DNA from 2 places in the Pseudoalteromonas sp. NCIMB 1079 genome. Region 2 is predicted to be linked to the other one. Evidence: riboswitches for the same ligand, from Rfam matches in the RefSeq annotation. Region 2 holds a riboswitch; the other holds the start of a gene.
What was found. Region 2 has a riboswitch for lysine ahead of lysC (lysine-sensitive aspartokinase 3). Riboswitches for the same ligand answer to the same signal wherever they lie in the genome.

Region 1 (4,690 bases), 2.3 Mb from region 2:
ACTCATACTTGTTACCTTAAATAATGGCTGGCATTTTCGGCTTGGCGAACACAGGTAAGTGTACCGTTTTGCAAGGTGTACTCAGCAGCTAGCTCATGGCATAAAAAATACGGCATACTTTCGGTAAAGCCGTAAGCACCGCATTGGCTAAACACTAGCCAGTCGTGCTCATTTAAATCGCTTGGTAAGTTATGTTCACCCAAGCAATCAAGCGCTGTACAAAGTGGGCCGTATAAAGTGACCGCTTGAGTTTTAGCACTGGATTCACGCAGTAATGCAGCAGGAAAGTCTTGGCTGGTAACAGCAGGGCGTAATAAGTGATTTATACCGCCGCTTAAAATTACTTGTTCTTGATTGTAGTTTTGTTTGCGCTCTACTACTGGGTTTGCGTAATGACCGCATTCGCCAACGGCATAGCGACCAAGTTCCATCCATAATTCTTCTACACCCGCATCATTTTTAATTTTAGCGAGCGCAGCAATTAAGTCATCCCAATCAAGTGTTGCTTCGTTTTGTGTATAAGGAATACCTAAACCACCACCTAAATCTAAAATCTTAAGGCTAATATTTAAATCGCTGGCAAGTTGGCTAAGAGGTGCAATCATTTGTGACCACAAATCGCTTAGCTTTTGCGTGCTAAGCATGTTGCCCCACTGAAAAATATGCAGGCCGTCAAATTTAAGTGCAGGGTAGTCAGCTACATTGAGTGCTTGCCACTCATCACAACCCATACCAAACGGCGTAAGGCTATCGCCGCCCAGAGGGTTTTTTTCACCTTCAGGCCAACGTAATTGCACTCGCAGTAATACTTGTAACTGCGTGTTTTGTAGTTGTGCTTGTTGGTTTAACCAACGTACTTGATTGAGGCTTTCTGCTACGAATATACGCACGCCGCGCTCAATAAAGTGTTTAATTTGTTTAGGGCTTTTTGCAGGCCCTGTGTTGAGCACGCGCTGCGAGCTAATACCTTGTGCGAGTACTTGCTCAAGCTCACCTTTACTTGCTACGTCAAAATTAAAGCCAGCACTGTCTAAGCTTTGAATAATTTTAGACAGTGGGTTTGCTTTTACCGCGTACCACAGTTTTACATCGGTTTGCGCAACTAAACGCGCAAGATGCGTGTTTAGTTGATCTAAATCGTAAACAAAAAAAGGTGTAGCAAGTTGTTGTGTAATTGTATTTACAGCGGTTTTGATAGGCGTGCTCAAAAAGCTCATTATCGTAAAACCTCTTCAAGCAATAACGATGCATCGCTTTTCTCGTCGCGGTATTTAACTATTAACGCACACGACATGCTTAGGCCTTGCTCGCGCGCCCATTCGTTTGACGCAGGGCGAGAGCCCGGTATTACAATCGCGTACTCTGGGATTGGCTCGCCTTTATCTAGTTGGCGCTCGTTTACGCAGTCGTATACCGGAATAGTTGCTGATAAACGCACGCCTGGGGCAAGTACTGCGCCTTTTTTAATGACTACGCCTTCAACAATAATACAGCCAGCACCAATAAATGCATCATCTTCAACCACTACTGGGCTGGCACCAATTGGCTCAAGTACACCACCAAGCTGAACTGCAGCGCTTAAATGTACGTTTTTACCTACTTGTGCACACGAGCCAACTAATGCGTGGCTATCTACCATTGTGCCTTCGTCGATATATGCGCCAATGTTTACATACGCTGGTGGCATAATAATCGTGCCTTTAGCAACATAAGCACCACGGCGAACACTTGAGCCACCTGGTACCATACGAACGCCATCATCAGTACTAAATTCTTGCGGAGCTAGGTTATGTTTATCAACAAAGCCGCCTGCAAACTCAGTATTAGTGCCATTTTTAAAGGCTTCTAAAATGCCTTGCTTTACTTCTACGTTAGCTTGCCATTGGCCGCTTTCGTTTTGTGATGCTGCGCGTACTGCGCCCGATTCTAAATTATTTAATAGTTCTAACCAGCTCATTATAAAAACCTGTATTTAATGCCAAGATAAAATGGTGTTGTTTGCAGTTGTGATGCAATCGGTTTGAGTTAACTCAAGATGTGTTAAAGGTGGACGAAGTTGCGGGCTGCTTAAGCGGCCTTGCAAATGCATCAGTACCTTTACGGGAATAGGGTTTGCGACAGCAAATAGGCTATTAATAGCGCTTGACCACTGGGCAAATAAGTTAGGGTGTTGACCACTTAAACTGCGCTTAACAAACTCGTGAGTTTGTCCAGGCCATGCGTTTGCAGCTACCGACACCAAACCTTTTGCGCCAGCTTGAGCAAAATAAGGCATTAGCGCATCGTCGCCACTAAAAATAGCTAAATTAGGCGCCGCTTGGCGGTAAGCTTCAAACTGAGCAATACTGCCGCTCGCTTCTTTTAACGCCCATAAATTTTTATTGTTTTGTAAGTTTTGAATTGTTGCCGCTGGGATGCTAACAGCGCTTCGACCCGGTACGTTATAAAGCATACATGGGTGAGCGCTTGCATTTAGTAGGCTTTCAAACCAATGAGTTTGACCTATAGCACCAGGCTTTGCATAAAGCGGTGAGCCAAGTAAAAAGCTATGAATTGGTAGTGTATTACAGTAGTTAACCCACTCAATTTGTTGCTTTAAGTTACTACCGCCCACAGCTACCATGAGTGGTACTGTTGGTTTTAGCTGGCATACGTGCTCAACAATGGCTTGGTGCTCTTTTAGCGTTAGTGCTAAACCTTCGCCCGTACTGCCAAGTAGCAAAATACCGTTATGTACCGCTTCTTGATCGCTAACCAACTTAGTTAACGTGTTGTAGTCAACATCGCCGTGTTGATCAAATGGCGTAACGAGTGCGGTCCACAGTGAGTAGTCGTTTAAATTGAAGTTGTTGATCATCTCTCACGAACTTATAATTTGTACCAATTTTATTAAAAACGTGATCATTTTAGCGATAACTAATTTAATGTAATTGGTATTATTCGAAGAGTTAAAAAGCTTTATGGAAGGAGCCGCATTAACGTCGTTCGAACTAATAATTCGAAGAGCGAATGGGCTTAAAATAATAGGGCGCACGGCCTTAATATTTAAGACCAGAAGCTCTCCACCAAACTAACAAGCTGCTTTTTATAAGCAACTATTGGTGACAGTCGCTAGGGTTCAACCTAGTCGCCCGAAATAAACACCTCGCAAAAGTGGTTACTTCTCGGCGTTAATTCCCCTCACGTATGCTTACTGGAGTTTGCGCTCCTAACATACGCTACCTGAATAACGCACCTCTTCTAGCCCTTTGCACCTGTTTGTAGAGTAAAACTTACAAACCTGTGCAATTTAAATAGGGTAATTACGGCGATTAAAGCATTTTAGCCGTCTAGGTGTCAAGCGACTAAATACAGATTAATTCATCGAAAAGAGGGGTGGTTACGTATTAGGTGCTTTTCTCGTACACTAGCAATATAAGTAGTGAGGTATTTAATTAGTATGGAAAAATTTAGCGATATTTATAAGCGAGCGGTAGAGCGAAAAGGCTCTGAAAAAATGCTTAAATTATTACTTGCAAAACCGCTATCTAAAAAACAACTAAGCACGTTAAGTGACGACGATTGGCTTGAAGAATTTACTCGAAAAGTATTTCAAAGCGGCTTTTATTGGTCAGTCATAAATAATAAGTGGCCGGGCTTTAGAGAGGTTTTTTGGGATTTTAGCGTTGACAAGTTATTAATGATGCCACCCGATATGCTGGAACAAAAAGCAACGGATGAGCGCATTGTTCGTAACTATAAAAAAGTAAAAACAATTACCGAAAATGCTTACATGATCCACGAAATAGCAGGGGAACATGGCAGTTTTAGTCAGTTTATCGCTAATTGGCCAACAGAGGATATTATTGGTTTGTGGGCGTATTTAAAAAAACATGGTTCGCGTTTAGGCGGAAATACAGGGCCTTATGCGCTGCGAGCACTTGGTAAAGATACATTTTTACTATCACGCGATGTAGAGAATTATTTGCGTGCCCATAAAATTATAGACGGCGGCTTACAAACTAAAAAGTCACTAAATGCAGCCCAAGCTTTTTTTAACGAAATGCAAAAGCAAAGCGGCTTAAGTATGCAAGAGTTAAGCTTAATTGTTGCTTATGGCGTAGGTGACAACCGTGTTGGTATAAGTCAGCAACAATAGGAATTACCATGAAATTAGTGCCAAGATACACAGATATTGCGGAAAACTTCGCAATAGAAGATTTCCCTGCAAGTGTCGCCTCTCCTCAGCTATTACTGTGGAATGAGAGCTTAGCAAAACAATTTAATATTAACGTTGCGGCTGATTTGCGTGCCAGCACTTTTAGCGGTAACGAAAAACAGGCGATTCCTGCAGTAGCACTTGGTTACTCTGGGCACCAATTTGGACATTTTTCACCCCGCTTAGGCGATGGACGAGCGCACTTACTGGGCGCTATTAGTGATGATGAAAACCAGTTATGGGATATTCAATTAAAAGGCTCTGGTGCTACTCCTTACTCAAGAGGGGGAGATGGGCGTTGTGCACTTGGTCCTGCTATTCGTGAATACGTAATGAGCGAGGCAATGCATGCGCTGGGAGTTAAAACCACACGCTGCTTAGCGGTTGTTGGCAGTGGCGAAACGGTTTATCGTAATCCGCCACAAGCAGGGGCTATCGTTACGCGTGTAGCAACGAGCCATATTCGTGTTGGTTCATTTCAATATTTAGCGA
Region 2 (4,690 bases):
AAGTAACGCAGCCGCAACATACGCACGTACCCCTTAATAAAATGAGTACCGAATTTGACGAGGCAAGCTCAAAGCTGCAAATACACGTAAATGGTGATGTTATTAATACCTGTATTTCGCACTCGCATGGTTTAGTTGGGGTCGCGCTAAATTTTAATAAAAGTGAGTTTGGTTTTGATATTGAAAAAGTAAGCCTAAAGCGCCCGTTTGAAAAGCTCGCTAAGCATTTTTATCATAATGATGAAATTACACTTATCACCGAACCTACTAATACCCAAGCCCAAGCAGATACGTTTTTTAGAATTTGGACATTAAAAGAGTCACTTGCTAAAGCCACCAGCCGCCCTATTGCACAACTACTTAGCCCCAATGTGTTTGACGAATTAAATAGTGCAAAGCTTATTGCTTGCAGTAATAGCCTTACTGTAGCTGATAGAAGTGACAGCAATGTTTGTTTTGATGTAAGTGTGGTGCATAAAAAAAGCATCGACTGGCGATGCTTTTTATTAACCGACTTTGTTAAGTAATTTTGTTAAGTAACTTTACTAGGTAATTTTACTAAGTGATTTCCCTGAATAACCGTTACTTACGCAGCAAAATCGTTTTCTAATAAACGGCTATGAATAGACTGTACTACGTTATCTGACTCAGTTTGCTCTACTAAAAAGCACAAGTTGTGCTTACTTGCACCGTGACAAATTAATCGAATGTTAAAGTCTTTTAGTACACTCATTAAGTTCATTTCGTGTTGGCGTAATTGAATCTCAGAGCCAATAAGTGCCACCAATGTTAGGTTGTTTTCTACCGAAACATGGCAAAACTCTGCAAGCTTATCTAGGCATTCTTGATCAAGCTCTGGACGCGAGGCGTTTTGCGCGTTATCAAGCGTTATAGCCACACTGATTTCTGATGTAGTTACCAAATCTACCGATATATTGTATTCACTTAATAGTGTAAATACGCGTGCTAAAAAACCGCTTGCTAGTAGCATTTCTGGGCTTTTAAGCGTAAGCAATATTTGGTTTTTACGTTGCGTTACTGCGCGTATACCTGGTTGCTGCGATTTTTCGCGCTCAATCCACGTACCGCCACGTTCAGGCTCTCGGCTCGAACCAACAAACACGTTAATGTGGCTACGGCTTGCTGGTAAAATAGTCGCGGGGTGCAATACTTTTGCGCCAAAGGTTGCCATTTCAGCGGCTTCGTCAAAACTTAAACGTGCAATAGGCGTCGCTTTTGCGCATAAACGCGGGTCGGTGCTAAAAATACCCACTACATCGGTCCAAATATGCACACTTTTAGCGTTAATTGCTTCAGCTAAAAGTGCAGCGCTATAGTCAGAACCACCACGTCCTAGCGTTGTGGTTTGGCCGTATTCGTCACTGCCAATAAATCCCTGAGTTACAATTACTTGAGCGTCTAATAACGGGATTAAATGTTCTTTAGCGGCTTGCGCTGTGGCTGCAACATTAGGCGTTGCTTTGCCAAATTGGCTGTCGGTTTTAAGCACCTTGCGCACATCAAAGCGATCGGCGTTTAAACCTTGTAAACGCAGTACCTGTGCAAACAAATACGACGATAAACGCTCACCAAAGCTAAGTAGCTCGTCATGTTGCTGATCGGTTGTTAGTGGCTCTTGAGCCAATGTTTGAAATGCTTTTAAGGTTTCGTTAAAGCCAACCGCTAAATCGGCATCTAGCGATAACTCATCTAAAATAGTTTGTTGAATAGCAAGCACACCATTTATGTGTTCTTGGCGCTCACTTGAGGTAATACTTGATTTACACAGTGCAACTAAATGGTTAGTTACGCCGGCACTGGCGCTCACGGCAACAATACGTACGCTTTTATCTGCAACAATAATTTCGCTACAGCGACTCATCGCTTCAAAATTTGCAACACTGGTTCCGCCAAATTTGGCAACGATGTAATCTGATTTTGCGCTTAACTCTGTTTGAGGCACTGTTTGTGGCGCTGATTGGGTAGTCATTTAGTCTCCTTTCGCGGTATCCAAACCGCAATAAAACAAGAAGAACTTGGCAAAGGAATGCTTGAAGATAAGTCCACTGCCAGAAGCTCTCCACCTATATTGGTGACAGTTTTGAGGATTCAGCCCCATAAACCGAAAAACAATGACGACGTACCATTATTTTCCTCGGCGAGTACTTCCCTCCTTAATGATCATCGGCTTTCGTCGCCTAACATTAAGTACCTAAGTATCGCACCTCTTCTGAATGCTTTATTAACCAGTGGCTAATAAAACAAAACCCCACTAAGTAGCGGGGCTTTGAAACTTATCGTTTAGACGTCTAGCTGTCAAGCATTTAATAATTTATGAGTTAAATAAAACTGCCCATGTAATACGAGCCCGCATAGCCAACCGTGTAACAAATTAATAAATGCAGCGATAAACGCAAGTAGCTCATAAAGGTAAGCGCTTTAACTTTACTCATGGCAATAATGCCCGCAGCCGAACCAATTATAAGCATTGAACCGCCCACGCCCGTTGCATACGTAAACGACAACCAGTGTTGCTGGCTCATTACTATATCGGCTTTTAATAATGCAGCGGTAAGCGGTACGTTATCGACCCCTGCTGATAATATGCCCATTAAGTAGTTTGCGTATTCAGGTGCCATTACCGTATATAGGTCGGTAAATTTACTTAGCATACCAATTTCTTTCAGTGCGCCTACAAGTAAAAGTACACCTACAAAAAACAATAATGTGTCGTATTCTATATCGCGAACAAAATCGATAATGTCTTTGTTTATGTCTTTTTTGCGCATTAAAAATTGCGCCACTAAAAACATCACTGACAAGCCAAACAAAAAGGTTAATAGAGGCGGTACGCTGTAAATTACACTTAGCGTAAGTGTGCTCACTACGGTAGATAAAAATATAACAGCAATAGTTATGTCGGTTTTTTCGATGCGAGTTTTACCTGCACTAGCAAACTCAACACGCCCTTTCATACCAATAGATAGTAACGCGGCAAGCAGCATAACACTTGTAAGTGCTGGCGCTATAAGTAGTAATAAATGAGCAATGGTTACTTTGCCATCTAAAAATATCATTAGTGTGGTTACGTCACCGGTTATTAGCGATACCCCACCTGAGTTAACCCCAAACACAATAAGCGTGGCGTATTTAATTAGTTTTTTGGCTTCAAGTTTTAACGACATAACAACCGCAAGCGATATAAGCGTCGCTGTTACGTTGTCTGAAATCGACGAAAACAAAAATGCAAAACCACCCACCAAAAACATGAGCTTTTTTTCGCTAATACTTTTTGGCATAACGCGGTGCACAATATTTTCTATAAACCCCTTTGAATTTAAATACGCTACAAAGGTCATCGCAGCCATTAAAAATAGCCATAATGAGGCAATTTCTAAAATATTTTCGTTTAGAAGGTATTGAATCGTATCGGGGCTTTGCCCGTGTAGAGGGTATATAAAAAGAAGAATCCAGCAAAGCGTACCAAAAAACAGCGTGGTTTTAGCTTTATTGACATGGATTATATCTTCTATAACGATCAGTAAAAATGCAATCGCTATCAGGGTTAGAATAATCGAGGAAACCATGGTAGTTAAACAACCTTTGATATAGTTTTAAAGAACACACAAATAACATTCCATTTCATGTGCCTATTTTCGGCGCGAATTTTAGCACTGCCTCTATGCAAAAACTATTATTAAATGGTCTTAAAAACGAATACTATATACAGACAAGGTTAATTAAAAATACGTAATAATGAGTCTTCTAAAAGAACTCAATAATAAAATACTAGGATGTTGTAACCCCTTATGATCCCAGCTAAAAAGCTGCTAAACACCATAACCGAACATTGGGGTGTATTAGAGCTATTATTTAAACGTTTTAAAATGGCTGACTTTAGCCTAAAAGACGTACAAAACGCGATTAAGCAAAAGCAGCCTACGTGGTCAAACGAACGCATTTATAAAGAAACAAATCGTTTGTTAAACCAAGATATTTTAATTCCACTGGCTAAATCCTCTCAGCTTGAAATAAATCGTGCTATTGCCGATTTTGCTACGTTTTTACTGCAAGAAGAGCATTTAGGCTTAGCGCAAGAAATTAGCGTATTAGTCGACGACCTTGCACGTTTAGGTAACCGCCTAGATAACGCTGGCGAAATAGAAGACTTTGACGATTTGCGCCGCTACAGCCGCATTATGGATGATCGGGTGCGTAAAATAATGAAGCTCTATACGCACAACGAAAACGCTATTTTAAATATTGTTGAACAAGCCAAATCAAATAATGCAGTGCAATCGCTGCAAAAGCGTTACAAAGCGGTAATAGAAGCCTTTGACGAATACATAGAGCCAATGCTTGAAATGGTTGATATTCGTGGTGAGTTTCATGCGTGTTTTACCCTCATTGAAGAGCAAATAAGTAAGCAAATACTGCACATTGAGCGCTCAGGTAAAGCGTATAACGATAAACGTATGCTGGAGCAATTACGTACCCGTATACTCGAAATGCATTTAATGGGCCGAGAAAGCTTACGTAAAAGTGCCGATATGCTTATGCCACTGCGCGAGGAGCTTCGCCGTAATAACTTAATTACTCGCCAAGCAGCCAAAGTACTTGGGCTTGTACGTAAAAATGGCGTAGACAATATGCTAAGTGCTGTGCAACCACATTTTGTAAGCGACGCGCA

Region 1: another riboswitch for lysine. It lies ahead of dapA (4-hydroxy-tetrahydrodipicolinate synthase); the one in region 2 lies ahead of lysC (lysine-sensitive aspartokinase 3).

What each region holds. Positions count from the first base shown of each region.
Region 1 is NZ_JBEWZA010000001.1:135,642-140,331, reverse strand. It holds gene ABX891_RS00635 (succinylglutamate desuccinylase/aspartoacylase family protein) at 1-6, opposite strand, end outside; gene ABX891_RS00630 (PLP-dependent decarboxylase) at 12-1,217, opposite strand; gene ABX891_RS00625 (2,3,4,5-tetrahydropyridine-2,6-dicarboxylate N-succinyltransferase) at 1,217-1,957, opposite strand; gene dapA (4-hydroxy-tetrahydrodipicolinate synthase) at 1,973-2,857, opposite strand; lysine riboswitch at 3,048-3,248, opposite strand; gene ABX891_RS00615 (DNA-3-methyladenine glycosylase I) at 3,440-4,138, shown strand; gene ABX891_RS00610 (protein adenylyltransferase SelO) at 4,147-4,690, shown strand, end outside.
Region 2 is NZ_JBEWZA010000001.1:2,409,754-2,414,443, forward strand. It holds gene ABX891_RS11100 (4'-phosphopantetheinyl transferase family protein) at 1-527, shown strand, start outside; gene lysC (lysine-sensitive aspartokinase 3) at 587-1,990, opposite strand; lysine riboswitch at 2,066-2,238, opposite strand; gene nhaD (sodium:proton antiporter NhaD) at 2,340-3,587, opposite strand; gene ABX891_RS11115 (MksB family condensin complex protein) at 3,810-4,690, shown strand, end outside.